2 regions of the Metabacillus elymi genome follow, and region 2 is predicted to be linked to the other one. Evidence: riboswitches for the same ligand, from Rfam matches in the RefSeq annotation. Region 2 holds a riboswitch; the other holds the start of a gene.
The links. A riboswitch is a leader RNA that binds a small molecule or an ion and turns the genes downstream of it on or off. The one in region 2 is predicted to bind S-adenosylmethionine.
Positions count from the first base shown of each region.

Region 1 (7,659 bases), 1.0 Mb from region 2:
GAAAATAATGGTTATAGAAATTTTTATATTAACGCAAGAACTGATACTTACTTTCAAAGGCAAAATCCTCTTTTGGAAACAATTGAACGAGCAAAGGCGTACGTTGAAAGTGGTGCTAGTGGGATTTTTATTCCTGGATTAATAGAAGAGGATGAGATTAACAAAATCACAATGAATATTAGTGCTCCACTGAATGTATTATCTTTACCTGGACTAACAAATTGTAATAAGCTTAAAGAATTAGGTGTGAGACGATTTAGTTTTGGAAATGCCCTATCTGATAAAGTGATTGCTTATTTAGAAAAAGTGCTGGTGAATTACTAGAGTTTATGGATACTTCCCATTTGTATGAGAACTAGTACAAGTGCAGAAAGGATAGTGGAATGACATGGTGATTAATATCAATCTTTCATTTGAAGAGATGTGGGACAAAATCATCGCTTGTGATCGTAAATACGATGGTCTATTTTTTACGGCAGTAAAAACAACTAAAATATATTGCCGTCCTTCATGCAGATCAAGGAAGCCAAAAAAAGTAAATGTAGAATTCTACCATGATATCAATGGAGTTGAAGAAGCTGGTTTTCGTCCTTGCAAAAGATGTCAGCCAGAAGTTGAACAATCCCCGCATATTGAGATTGTCAGAAGGATCATTACCTTCCTAGTCAACCATTATAAACAAAATTTGATGCTAAAAGACATAGCGGATCAAGTAGGCTTAAGTCCCTTTTATTTGGAACGCTTATTTAAACAAGAAACCTCTGAGACTCCGCGTACTTATTTAGAAAAAATACGCATCGATAAAGCAGCCCATCTTCTTAAATGCACAGCTATGACAAACTTAGAGATTTGTTATGAGGTAGGATTCCAGAGTCCTTCCAACTTTTATAAAGTGTTTCGAAGCTTAAAAAACTGTTCACCTAGTGAATATCGAAAGGAATTCCTAAATGAATTGGATTGATCATGAATCTTATTTGGAGATTTATCCTCCTGAGGAATTTAATTTTGAAGAGTGTTTAATTTTATTAGGAAGGTCTAATCAGGAAGTGCTTCATCAAATTAAAGAGGGAGCTGTATATAAACTAATAAAAATTAAAGACTCTTTGATTTTATGTAAAATAGAATATATCAATAATTGCATAAATGTTGAATTTCCAATCAGGACTCCATCTATTCTCCATCGTAAAAAAGTGGGAGAGTATATTTGGGAATGGTTTGATTTGGCTCATGATTTAGAAATATTTTATCAAATGGCTAGTAAGGATAAAATTTTAAAGAAACTTGCGCATAAATATTTTGGCTTAAGGATTATGTGCATTCCAGATTTATTTGAAGCGCTAGTATGGGCAATAATGGGACAGCAAATTAATTTACCATTTGCTTACACATTAAAGCAACGGTTTGTTGAACAATTTGGCGAATTTATAATTTTCGAAGGACAAAGGTTTTGGTTATTCCCATCATTTGAAAAAATTGCATCCTTAGATATAGATGATTTAAGGAAACTTCAATTTACTACTAGGAAGGCTGAATATATCATTGGCATTGCTAAAGAAATGAAAAGTGGCAAATTAACAAAAAAATTATTGCTTCAGAAACAAGATTATCATCAAATACAAAAATCATTAATCTTGATAAGAGGTATCGGAGCATGGACGGCAGATTATGTGATGATGAAATGCTTACACCAAACCTCCTCCTTTCCAATTGCGGATGTAGGTCTTCATAATGCCTTAAAGAATCTATTAAGTCTTAAGGAGAAACCGACTATAGAAGAAATAGAGGAATATGCAGCAAATTGGGAAGGTTGGCAGGCGTATGCTACCTTTTATCTATGGAGGTCCTTATATGACAAAAATATATAAATTAGACTATGAATCACCGATTGGCGTGATAGAAATAATCAGTACTCATGAAGCCATCAGTTCTATACTGTTTTCTGAAGGGAATAAAAAAGAGAATTTATTACAAGCTGAAACACTTCCAGTTTTAACAGAATGCTACAACCAACTTGACGAATACTTTAAGGGCCATCGCCAAGAATTTACATTCCCATATCAATTTGAAGGGACTGACTTTCAAAAAACAGTATGGAATGCTTTAACAAAAATACCTTACGCTAAAACGGGATCTTATAAGGATATAGCTGTTTCCATTGAAAATAAAAAGGCGATAAGAGCAGTAGGGAGTGCAAATGGGAAAAACAGGTTAAGCATTGTGATCCCTTGTCACAGAATAATCGGTTCAAATGGGAAATTAACCGGTTATGCAGGAGGTCTATGGAGGAAGGAATGGCTGCTTCAACATGAGAAAGCTCATAACATTTAAGAGCTTTAAAGTACTTCATTTAGAATCGTTAGGATGAACCGTACCATAAGTATAAGTAAATGCGGTTTGGGGAGTGACATGGAAATTGGCTTTATTAATGAAAGTAAATAGGTTTTTAACATAACTTATCTAGAATTTATGAAATCTGTTTCATAATATAGCAAAGAATAAATGATCAAAAATTCAATGTGAAAACAAGGTAGGCGGAGTGGAGATATCGATACAAAGATCCAACCGACACCTTCCATTGATTCAAGGTTAGATATATGCGTTGTGTAGCAAGTTGGGTCGTCCTTTTTTACGAAAGATCGTTTGAATCTTCATTAGTTACCCTCTGTTTAATCCCAATTTAAAATGAAATGATTTAATGATCTATTCTTCAATTATATTTTTTTACTTTGCCAGCTGTGATTATTATAAATATTCGAAATTCTCTAACTATACAGAAGTGTATTGACAATTTTTTCATAGGTTGATAAGGTTAAAAAAATTATTTCTTATCCAGAGAGGTGGAGGGACTGGCCCTATGAAACCTCAGCAACAGGTCTACTAAGACACTGTGCTAACTCCAGCGGGTGATGAATCCTTGATAGATAAGAGCCTAAGTTTTTATTTGTCAGTAAAGCACTCTATTTTCAGAGTGCTTTTTTGATTTTTTCTGGATGTAAGATAAAGGAGAGTATGAATGGAGAACGAAAGTAAACAAGAATTTCAAAGAAAAATGCAAGCACGACATTTAGTAATGCTATCGCTTGGTGGAGTGATTGGAACTGGATTATTCTTAAGTTCTGGTTATACGATTCAACAGGCTGGTCCAATCGGCACAATTCTCTCATATTTAATTGGAGCATTAGTGGTTTATCTAGTCATGCTTTGTTTAGGTGAACTTTCAGTACATATGCCTGAGACAGGTGCGTTTCATAGCTATGCAACCAAATACATTGGTCCAGGGACAGGGTATACAGTAGCTTGGTTATATTGGCTAACCTGGACTGTTGCATTAGGTTCGGAATTTACGGCTGCAGGATTGCTAATGCAGCGATGGTTTCCATCAATCAATGTTTGGATATGGAGTGTTCTATTCGCAATTGTGATCTTTGTATTGAATGCTCTGACTGTTAAGCTTTTCGCTGAATCCGAATTCTGGTTTGCATCTATAAAGGTAATAGCAATTGTGATCTTTATTATTTTAGGAGTAGCAGCAATGGTAGGTTTTATTCCAATGACTAATTCGCAACCAGCACCATTCTTTACCAATTTTGTGAGTGCAGGTTTATTTCCTAATGGTGCTTTTGTAATTATAATGACGATGCTTGCAGTGAATTTTGCATTCTCGGGAACTGAATTAATAGGAATTGCAGCAGGAGAAACTTCAGATCCAGAAAAAACGATTCCAAAGGCAATTCGTACAACATTATGGAGATTGGTGATCTTTTTTGTAGGAACTATCGTTGTATTATCTGCGTTATTGCCTATCTCGGATGCAGGAGTATTAGAGAGCCCCTTTGTTGCAGTTCTTGAACGAATTGGTGTGCCATATGCAGCGGATATTATGAACTTTGTTATTTTAACAGCTATTTTATCTGCTGCAAACTCAGGTCTATATGCATCTTCTAGAATGCTTTGGTCACTTGCAGATAAGAAGACTATATCACCAATTTTTGCAAAATTGACAAAACGAGGTGTGCCTATATATGCAATCATTTTCAGCATGTTAGGCGGTGGTTTAGCTTTGTTATCAAGTATTATTGCACCAGATACTGTATACATAGTGCTTGTATCCATTTCGGGGCTAGCCGTGGTTGCAGTTTGGATGAGTATTAGTGCTTCACAGTTTCTATTTCGCAAACAATTTATAAAAGAAGGAAATTCAGAAAAGGACTTGGTCTATCGTGCACCATTATATCCTCTAGTACCAATCGTTTCGTTTATACTTTGCCTTGCTTCATGTATTGGAATTGCATTTGATCCTACACAACGCATTGCGCTGTATTGTTGCATTCCATTTATTTTGTTTTGCTATGGAAGTTATTATATAACACAAATTTTAAAGAAAAGGAGAGTAGAATATGTCGAACAAAATCAACCCAATTAACGCTATTTTACGCGATCATTCAATCATGATTCTGGACGGTGCTCTAGCTACAGAGCTTGAGCAGCATGGGTGTGAATTGGACGATCCCCTTTGGTCTGCACGTGTTTTACTTGAAAATCCAGAATTGATTTATCAGGTTCATTCAGACTATTTTCGTGCTGGAGCAGACTGTGCGATAACTGCAAGCTACCAAGCTACTATCGATGGTTTTTCCATGCGTGGTATCCAAGAAAAAGAAGCTTTGGAGTTAATTAAGAAAACGGTATTACTTGCAAGAAGAGCAAGAGATGATTTTTGGAAGGAAGAGATGCAAACGATTAGACCAAAGCCATTGGTTGCTGCATCCATTGGTCCTTATGGGGCTTACCTTGCAGATGGTTCAGAGTATGTAGGAAATTATGGTGTTACAGATGAAACATTAGCAGAATTTCATCGTTCAAGAATGTCAGCGTTGATTGATGCAGGTGCTGATCTATTAGCATTTGAAACGATTCCTTCCCTGCAAGAAGCAAAAGTATTAGATTCATTATTAAAGGAATTTCCAGAAACATATGCTTGGCTAACTTTTTCTTTGAAAAATGAGAAAGCGATAAGTGACGGTACATTGCTCGAGGAGTGTTCGAGAGTGTTTGAGGACAGTAAGCAAATTGTTGCAATTGGTATCAATTGTGTACCAGTATCATTTGTCACAGAATCCATCAACGTGTTAAGTGCTAATACCAAAAAACCGATTATTGTTTATCCGAACTCTGGTGAAACCTATAATCCAGAAACTAAAACATGGCATGGTCAAGAATCATGTAACGGACTCGAATATGAATCTAAAGAATGGTACCATGCAGGGGCGCGTATAATTGGAGGATGTTGTAGAACAGCACCTCATCATATTGAAGAGATTTCAAAAAAATGGAGACCTTCTGAGGATTAAAATTAGTATATGAAAATCAATAAAACTACTGGACAATAGACATTTTTCAAGGGGTTCAATATACATCTATACTAAGGAACAATCTTTAGAAAATATATTAATTGTATTTGAACAAGCCATTAAAGAAAATAATAAAGAGAATGCCGGATTTATCTAATTCTTAACCGGCATTCTCCATTATATTGTGAAATTTTTTAATCTGACCTATTTATATTATTGAGCTACTAATGTGACGATAGATCTAGGTGGTACATTAAATGTTTTATTGGCAGGGAACAAGTTTAGCTGTTCTAGGTCATAGTTTTCAGAAGTCACATATGGTTTGAATTGTATAGCTCCTTTATTTCCTGGTAGATCATCTACATTAACATTCACCGGTTTTGTTTCATTACTGTTATTTACAAGTACAATAGAGAGCTGAGTATCTTCCTCGTGATAATACGCTGAACCCATTAGGCCATCCTTATCGTTAGCTCCTTGTAAGTCGACTCTATATGCCCCTGGTCTAACAAACCGACTGTAATTACCTAACGCCCATAGTAACTTAGATTCGATGATTGTTTCTTCATCCCCTGGATTTAAGTAATCCGTATAGATCAAACCATCCTTGTAATCATATGGTGATACAGATAGCCACCATTGCCATGCTGAGGCTTGTGTTTCCACCATGTCATAATGAATGACTCGAGCAACATCGAGTGCAGTTTGTATCGATAGGTCTCGACCATGTCCATGACCTCCCAAAATGCAGTACTCTGACATCCAAATCTTTGCATTAGTATTATATCGATCTATATTTTCCCGTACGGATTTTCTTAACGGAATTAGTCGATCCTCTCCTGAAAAGTAATCAGACCAATATGCATGTGCACTAATTTTGTTTCCAATCATCTCACTGATTTCGGGGTCCCCTAAGAATTCTTTAATATATTCTCGGTACTTCCCTGGATATGTACCGCTAGCATTTCCACTACTATATTGGCTATCGCTACCTGTAAATTCAGAGTATATATCGTCATCAAGTAATGATGTATATTCTACAGCTTCTGGTGCGTCAATTTCAGTTTCAATGTCTCGGTTTTTTAGTTCATTATTTAATGCTCTTATTACTTGCTTCATATCCTCTATATTGTAACGATTTCCTTCTTGCCCAGCATAGTTCCAATCCCATGTAGGCTCATTAATCGGACTTATATAGTTAAACGGCAATTGTTCTTGTTCAAAATGTTCTAATACATCAGCTAAAAATTTTGCATATTCATCAATATTTTCTTCTTTTAAATTTGTGCTACCTACACTAGGGTCAGGTTGCCCATGTCCATTCTTTGTCATCCATACAGGCGGACTATTCACAAATGCAATAAATTCTTCAACACCTCGTTCTTTTGCCGCTTGGAGAAACCATTGCTGACCAGCTTGTTTATCCCAATCATAAGGTTCCTGTTCTGCTGTTTTAAAACTTTCTGTTCTCCTAAAGCGATCTGTAATAATTTCTTTATCTGTCAATTCACTACCTGCGCCAATATTAAAACGCCATAGCGATAAACCAATTCCTTTATCTTGTGAGAATAGTAAATCGGCAACTTTGTTTTTGTTTTCTTCTGACCATTCGGAACCAATTGGATCTAAAGCCCAAGCACCAGAAGCGCCGAATCCATCAATTTCCTGATATTTCTTTTCTACATTTATATCAATTTCTTGAGCGATATTGCTATTAGGAACTGCTAAATTGTTTTCTTTTGCGTTACTAACCGTTGAGCCAAGTAATAAAAAACTTAGTGATAAAGCCAATGGAAATTTTAATTTTTTATTTTTTGTCATTATTTTCTCCTTTCAACTACTCTTTTTAACTTAAAACTAGTCGACCTAAAGTAATTTGAGTGATTTTTATTTACCACCTCCTTTAGCGAACGGTAATATAGTTAACTTGTTTTTATAGATGAAGACAGTATAAAAAAGTATATAAACGAATCTACTTATCTTTTTAAGGAATGGATATAATTTTCTTCAAGAAAAGGAAATAAAATGAAACCCGTTTCATTTTAGATCTCAAAAACTAAAAGGTATGATATAACTAAGAGGTAAAAAAACTTGAAGTAATAGGTATGCCTATGACCAAGTAATAGATAGTCGACATAGCGAAGTAGGGGTTCTTAAAGTTTCTATCTTTTAATAGACGTATCTATACTATTTTCATAGCAAACTAGAAGTTAAAAAGTGAATTTCCTTTCACATATACATCCTAATAGGGAGATTGTATAAGTTGAAATGAAACCGATTACAAAATAAATAATACCATAAGGTGGAA
Region 1 covers NZ_CP055263.1:1,912,241-1,919,899, reverse strand. Annotated here, with positions in the region: partial or broken gene HUW50_RS08995 (isocitrate lyase/PEP mutase family protein) at 1-359, shown strand, start outside; gene HUW50_RS08990 (bifunctional transcriptional activator/DNA repair enzyme AdaA) at 389-961, shown strand; gene HUW50_RS08985 (DNA-3-methyladenine glycosylase 2) at 948-1,865, shown strand; gene HUW50_RS08980 (methylated-DNA--[protein]-cysteine S-methyltransferase) at 1,849-2,328, shown strand; SAM riboswitch class I at 2,823-2,928, shown strand; gene mmuP (S-methylmethionine permease) at 3,014-4,423, shown strand; gene mmuM (homocysteine S-methyltransferase) at 4,398-5,351, shown strand; gene HUW50_RS08965 (glycoside hydrolase) at 5,565-7,172, opposite strand.
Region 1: it holds a riboswitch for S-adenosylmethionine, as region 2 does, so the genes downstream of both, mmuP (S-methylmethionine permease) here and HUW50_RS14080 (methionine biosynthesis PLP-dependent protein) in region 2, are expected to answer to the same signal.

Region 2 (7,659 bases):
ACAGCTGATGAAACATTAGGCTCACTTATCATCGCATTACAGTCTGTACCAAGTATTGTGTGGCTGCCACTTGCAATCATGTGGTTTGGCCTTAATGAAGCAGCAGTAACGTTTATTATCGTGTTAGGTGCAACCTTGGTGATGACAATCAACATGAGAACAGGTTTAAAAAATGTGCCACCACTTTATATAAAAGCGGCACAAACGATGGATTATAAAGGATTTAGCTTGTTTTGGAAGGTCATGTTTCCAGCCTCAATTCCTTATGCTGTAACAGGAACTAGATTAGCGTGGGCGTTTGCATGGAGAGCATTGATGGCCGGTGAATTATTAAGTACTGGACCAGGACTTGGTTATAAACTGAAATTCGCGTCAGATTTTGGCGATATGAGTTTAGTTATCGCGATCATGATGATGATTATGGTGATCGGAGTTATTGTCGATTTACTATTTTTCCAAAGAGTAGAAAAAAGTGTTATGAAAAAATGGGGTTTAGATAATTAAGAAAAGCGGAAGCGCCTTGATCAGCCCCGAATAGCTTAAGACGCTCATGAAATGAAGGTGTTTTTTACCTTCAATTCATGAGTGGCTTATGACTCGAGGGGCTAGGCGCTGGAGCTAGACACTAATTAAAAAGAGACGGAGGCTTAAACATGAAAAAGGGTATATTATTTGCACTTATATCGGTTTTATTAGTAGGTGTATTGGCAGCATGTGGGACGGCTAATACAGGTTCAAATGGTAGTGGAAGTGATAGTAAAAAGGAAGTAGTAATTGGTTATTTTCCTAATATTGATCACGTACCTGCGATGATCGCCAAGGAAAAAGGGTATTTTGAAGAAGCATTAGGGGAAGATGTAAAAGTAACGTATAAAACGTTTCCTGATGGAGCAGCATTTATGACTGCGTTAAAAACAGGTGATATCCATGCAGGTTTAGTTGGCCCTGGCCCTGTTATGAATAACTATGCAAATGGGGCAGATGTGAAGATTCTAGCAGGAGCATCTTCAGGTGGAACAGTTATCGTTGCATCTGAAAAAAGTGGTGTGCAATCAATTGATGATTTAACAGGTAAAACATTTATTACACCTGGTGTAGGCTGCACACATGATGTTCAAATGGAGACATTCCTTCAAGACTTTGGCATTACATCAGCACGTATTGGTGGAACATTAAAGCATGTAACTGGTAACCCAGCTCAATATGGAGCAATGTTTGAATCAGGAAAAGTTGATCTTGCTGCAGTTCCAGAACCATGGGCATCTATGCTTGTAAATGATGGAGCGAAAGTGATCGTTGATACGGATGAAATTTCTTACGGAACAACACTTCCTAATACTGTATTAGTAACAAGCGGAAAGTTAATTGAAGAAGACAAAGAACTAGTTGCAGCCATTGTAAAAGCACATGAAAAAGGTGTTAACTTTATTAATGAAAACCGTGAAGAGGCACGTGATATTGCAATTAAAGCGATCAAAGATATTACAGATCAAGAGCTTGATCCAGCAATCGTTGACAGTGCTTGGGAGCGTGTAACGTACACAACAGAAGTAAATGCAGAGGTTGTACAAGAATTTGCAAATTCTTCATTTGAGCTTAAATTTCTTAAAGAAAAACCTGAATTTAGTGATCTAATCGATACTCATTTCTTAACAAAGTAGGCGTTAATCGTGAAAAAACTTGTTTTTATCACTTTCCTTGCTGTTCTAGTGTTGGTAGGCTGTTCACAGTCTATCAACCTAGAGGAGCATTTTTCTTTAAATGGGACAGTTGAGCCTTTAGATGCTGTTAATCAAGTTGGAGAAAAAGTAAAAATGTCAGATTATGAAGATAAAGTCTGGCTTTCTACGTTCATTTTCACAAATTGTGATACTGTTTGTTCACCAATGACCGCACATATCGCAACACTTCAAGAGCAATTACAAGACGAAAAAGTAGATGTTGAGCTCGTCTCCTTTAGCATTGATCCAGAACATGACACACCTGAAGTGTTAAAGGGATTTGCAGAACAATTCGGTGCCGATTTTAAAAACTGGAACTTTCTCACTGGCTATGAACAAGCAGAAATTGAATCCTTCTCAAACACGAGCTTTCTTGTACCTGCTGCAAAGCTAGAAGGTTCAAACCAATTCGTTCACAGCACATCGATCTATCTTATGAAAGGCAACACGATACTCGAACAATATGAAGGTGTGTCAGAAGTACCGAATGAAAAAATTGTCGAAGATATCAAACTATTACAATAATTGTGTTGCAATCTCCACTCGAATCATGTAAAGTAGTAAAAAATAGTAAACCTTAAAAATTTCATACATTTCTTATCAAGAGAGGCAGAGGGACTGGCCCTATGAAGCCTCAGCAACCGGTTCAAAACGAGTGAAGATCTCGTAACCGTTGATTTGCGTATTTTTGAGAAACCTTAGGTAGTTTTTTACAGCACCGACGGATAAATCAAAATGCATCGAACAAAGCGTCCTTGTTTGTTCGAGGCATTTTGATTTATCCGTCGCAGGCTTGCAACGCAAGCCGCAAGCACTTGCGTGCTGTAAAAAACCAAACAACACTACTTATAGAGTTTCCTAAGTTCAACCCGCAAATCAACTATTTCTTAAGCTCCACCCAAGATCTTCTACAAGTGCCAAGGTGCTAAATCCAGCAAGCCACACCAGCATTATGCTTGAGAGATAAGAAGAAGCGCACTCAAATACACAGTCTTCTTCTTACCGGGGAAGGCTTTTTAATTTGTTTTGAAAGTCTAAAAATGTGCTTCCTCTCATGTGCATAATCAAGAAAAATAACCTTAACTTAGGATGGTGACAGACATGAGTCAACGAATTGAAACGAAGTTAGCGCAAATTGGAAATCGAAGTGAAAATGTTACAGGTACGGTAAATCCGCCAGTCTATTTTTCGACAGCTTATCGACATGCTGGAATCGGAGAATCAACTGGCTTTGATTATATTCGAACAGGAAATCCTACAAGACTATTAGTTGAAAAGGCCATTGCCGATTTAGAACATGGTGATCGTGGATTTGCATTCAGTTCAGGGATGGCTGCTATTCAAACGATTATGGCATTATTCCAAAGTGGTGATGAACTTATCGTATCATCTGACCTCTATGGTGGAACTTATCGTTTATTTGAAAGAGAATGGAAAAAGTACGGTTTATCATTTCAATATGATGATTTCACAAACCCAGCAGAAACAGAAAAATTAATATCTGAAAAAACAAAGGCGATATTTATCGAGACACCGACAAATCCATTAATGCAGGAAGCTGATATTAAAGAGCTTGCGACGTTAGCTAAGAAACATAATTTATTAGTGATTGTTGATAACACATTTTATACACCTGTTATTCAAACACCAATCCTTGATGGAGCTGACATTGTGATCCATAGTGCAACAAAATATTTAGGTGGACACAATGATGTGCTTGCGGGTCTAGTTGTTACAAAGGGTGAGCAATTAAGCGATGAGTTTTTCCAACATCAAAATGCGATCGGCGCGGTTTTATCACCGTTTGATTCCTGGCTCTTAATGAGAGGAATGAAGACATTATCACTTCGCATGAGACAGCATGAGCAAAACGCTCAAGCCGTTTCACAATTTTTAGAAGAACATCCAGATGTTCTCGATGTTTTATATCCAGGAAAAGGTGGAATGCTGTCATTCCGTTTGCAGGATGAAACATTGGTGAATCCATTTCTAAAAAGTCTTAAGACGATTACCTTTGCGGAAAGCTTAGGTGGAATCGAAAGCTTTATTACCTATCCTGCAACCCAAACACATATGGACATTCCATTGGAAATTAGAATGGCAAATGGTGTGTGTAATAGACTACTGCGTTTCTCAGTAGGTGTAGAACATGCTGAGGATATTATCGAAGATTTAGCTCAGAGCTTTAAACAAATGAAGGGGGCTGAAGCAATTGAGCAATCATGATTGGTCGTTTCAAACAAAACTTTTGCATAATGAGTCAAAGGTAGATAGAGGTACAGGAGCAGTTAGTGTTCCAATTCACCATTCATCAACTTTCCATCAATTTGATATAGATGAATTTGGGAAATATGATTATGCGCGTTCTGGTAACCCTACAAGAGAAGCGTTGGAGCAAGCGATCGCAGAATTAGAGGGTGGAACAAAAGGCTTGGCATTTTCTTCAGGAATGGCTGCTATTTCAACAGCATTCCTGCTTCTTTCCCAAGGTGATCATGTCCTTGTGACTGAGGACGTATATGGTGGAACCTTTCGAATCATAACAGATGTTCTAACTAGATTCGGGATTGAGCACACTTTTGTTGATATGACAGATCTTCATCAAGTAGCATCAAAGATTCGTCCGAATACTAAAGTAATCTACATGGAAACACCTTCAAATCCGTTGTTGAAAGTTACAGACATTCGAGGAATTGTGAACCTTGCGAAGGCAAATAACTGTCTAACGTTTTTAGATAATACATTTTTGACACCAGAGCTACAAAGACCTTTAGAGTTAGGTGTAGATATTGTGTTACACAGTGCGACAAAGTTTTTAGCAGGTCATAGTGATGTCCTTGCAGGTCTTGCTGTTGTGAGGGATACTGAATTAGGTGATCGCCTATACAAACTGCAAAATGCATTTGGAGCAGTACTAGGTGTTCAAGATGCTTGGCTTGTGTTAAGAGGATTAAAAACATTACATGTTCGTTTGAAGCAATCCTCTGAATCAGCTCTGAAAATTGCTGAGTTTCTAAGTGAACATCCTAAGGTTGTAGAAGTCTATTATCCTGGATTAAGCTTTCATCCAGGACATGAAACTCAACGATACCAAGCAGATGGAGCAGGTGCCGTTCTTTCATTCAAGCTTGCTGATGGTGAAGCAGTGAAGACGCTTGTTCAACAAGTTAAACTGCCGGTTTTTGCAGTAAGTTTAGGTGCGGTTGAATCAATTTTATCCTACCCTGCAAAAATGTCACATGCAGCAATGCCTCCAGAGGAACGTGAAAAACGAGGAATTTCAGATGGATTACTTAGATTAAGTGTCGGCTTAGAAAATGTTAATGACCTAATTAAAGATTTTTCTGAAGCATTAGAGAAGCTACCACAAGTTAATAAGAAAGAAAGTGTTCGTTAGGACTGATCCTTTTGGGTCAGTTTCTTTTGTTGTCCAGGAAATTATAAAATTCGTTGAACTGTGGATAAGAGCACGACATCCAGCTCCAGCGCTTAGCCCCTCTAGGGTCTAGCTTATTTAGAATTGAAGGCAAAGGACGCCTTCTATTCTAAAACATCTTATTTGCCTGGGGCTGATCATGGCGCCCTGTGCTTTTGTTCATAGAGAAGATAATCTCCAAAATTATAGTCCTATTCATTTTTATTATCGAAGGGATCTCATTTATCATCCGCCGATTAAAATTCATAAAACTCGTCTTGATCAAATGATCTTTGTCTCACTGAATTTTTTGTTTGTGTTAAGTACATTTTTGCTTATTTACTATCGATTTGCATAATTTAGAAAGGCTGACTCGCCAAACTTTGTTGCTTTTAAAATAGTATTGGGTTGGTTGATTGGCACTCCAGGATGCTCGCTTTCCGTGGGGCGGGCGATGAGCCTCTTCAGCGCGAAGCGCCTGCGGGGTCTCATCTGTCCCGCTACTCCCACAGGAGTTTCGCACTTTCCGCACCAATCAACCTAATCAGTTTTGTTCAAAAACAACAATCTTTTAGAAAAGAGCCTTTAAAAAAGACTCGGAACAAGTTGTTCCGAGTCTAAATTTTTTTATACATTAATTTGTGTGGGCCGATCGGTTCGATCGTAAACACTTCACCAAATTCATGTAGACCCAATTTTTTATAATAATCACTCACTGAAATCCGCGCATTACACCACCATATTTCAACATTCTTTTCCTTTAGTAATTCTTCACCATGTAATAGGATAGAACTACCTGCTTTTAGTTTGCGGTGATCTTGTAGTGTGGCCATTCCTCTAAGGCGAAATTGAAGTTCTTCATCAAAACATGGATGCTTTTCTTTGTGAAAAGAGGCGATACTAATTAACGTCTCTCTAAAAAATGCTCCTAAGTGAAATGAGTCTTTTTGATGATCATTCTCATATTTGCAAGCTTCAATCGATTGATTTGGACGTAAAACTTTATGTCTTATTAGATATGTATCTTCTGGGTTAATTTGTCTAATTTCTAACATCTAATTCCCCCTACCTATTCTGCTAAAATTATACATAATTATTTTCATTATTAAAAATACGGAAAACTTTTGAAAGCATATAAGAAATTCTTATTGGTGCTATCTTGATGTTTTATATAAGATTTTTATTAAGAATCCATTTAGTTAATCTATTTCCTTACCACTCTATGCATGTACTGAAACTCTAAAACATATATACTTAAATAAGTAAGCTATTACTTGGAAATCGTTAGAAAAACGATTGAAATAGAAGAGTATGACTTAGGATATACAGATTTCAGAATCTTCACAATTAACAATTTTGTTGTTTTTTATGTTAATATAAACTTGTATAATTTTACACAAAATTACAGAGGGGGAAAATTTATGAAGAAAATTCGTAGTAGCTTTTTATTTGTAATGATGTTAATACTTACGATGATTATTGCTGCATGTGGGAATGCTGGTAATGAAGATGTTGCTGGTGATGAAGGTGGAAATAGCAGCGGTGAAAAGCAAAACTTAAGTCTTCTAACTGGGGGAACAGGAGGTACATATTATCCACTTGGTGGACAAATTGGAAAAATTATCTCTGATAACACAGACGCGAATATTACACCGCAAACATCAGGTGCTTCTGCTGAAAACATGGAAACTCTAAGAGCAGGAGAGGCGGAGATTGCCTTTTCACAAACTGATATCGCAGCATATGCAATTGAAGGAAAAGAGATGTTCGAAGGTGACCCAATTGACAATATTCAAGCAATCGGTTCTATTTATCCAGAAACGGTACAGCTTGTAACTACAGAGAAAAGCGGAATTAAATCTGTTGAAGACCTAAAAGGAAAATCAGTTTCAGTAGGTGCTCCTGGATCAGGAGCATATATAAATGCCATGCAAATTCTAGAAATTTATGGTTTAACCAAAGAAGATATTAAAGCACAAAATCTTTCATTTGACGAGTCTACAGATGGAATCCAATCAGGTAATATTGATGCAGCATTTGTTACTGCAGGAACACCAACTGGTGCAGTCGAAGCGTTATCCGCACAAAATGATGTTGTGATTATTCCAATAGCTGATGATAAAATCGATGCGCTAATTAAGCAATATCCACATTATTCGAAGGATAAAGTTGCTACTGGAACGTACAATATTGAGGCTGATGTTAATACTGTAGCCGTAAAAGCAATGCTCGTTGTCACAAATGACCTTAAAGAAGATCTAGTGTATGAGATGACAAAAGCTTTATATGAGAACACTGACAAAATTACTCATGCAAAAGGTGAGTTCATTACCCCTGAAACGGCACTAGAAGGTTTAGGTGATATGGAGTTGCATCCTGGTGCAGCAAAGTATTTTGAAGAAAAAGGAATTACACAATAAAAATTTATTAAGGAATCGATAGATCGCTTTTTGCGGTCTATCGATTTCAATTTTGAAATAAGATAGAATTCTATCTTGATCGGTGGGGTATTAATGAAGAAAA
Region 2 covers NZ_CP055263.1:2,950,199-2,957,857, forward strand. Annotated here, with positions in the region: gene HUW50_RS14065 (ABC transporter permease) at 1-504, shown strand, start outside; gene HUW50_RS14070 (aliphatic sulfonate ABC transporter substrate-binding protein) at 654-1,661, shown strand; gene HUW50_RS14075 (SCO family protein) at 1,671-2,246, shown strand; SAM riboswitch class I at 2,316-2,416, shown strand; gene HUW50_RS14080 (methionine biosynthesis PLP-dependent protein) at 2,823-3,947, shown strand; gene metC (cystathionine beta-lyase) at 3,934-5,118, shown strand; gene HUW50_RS14090 (GNAT family N-acetyltransferase) at 5,754-6,191, opposite strand; gene HUW50_RS14095 (TAXI family TRAP transporter solute-binding subunit) at 6,558-7,556, shown strand; gene HUW50_RS14100 (DUF1850 domain-containing protein) at 7,650-7,659, shown strand, end outside.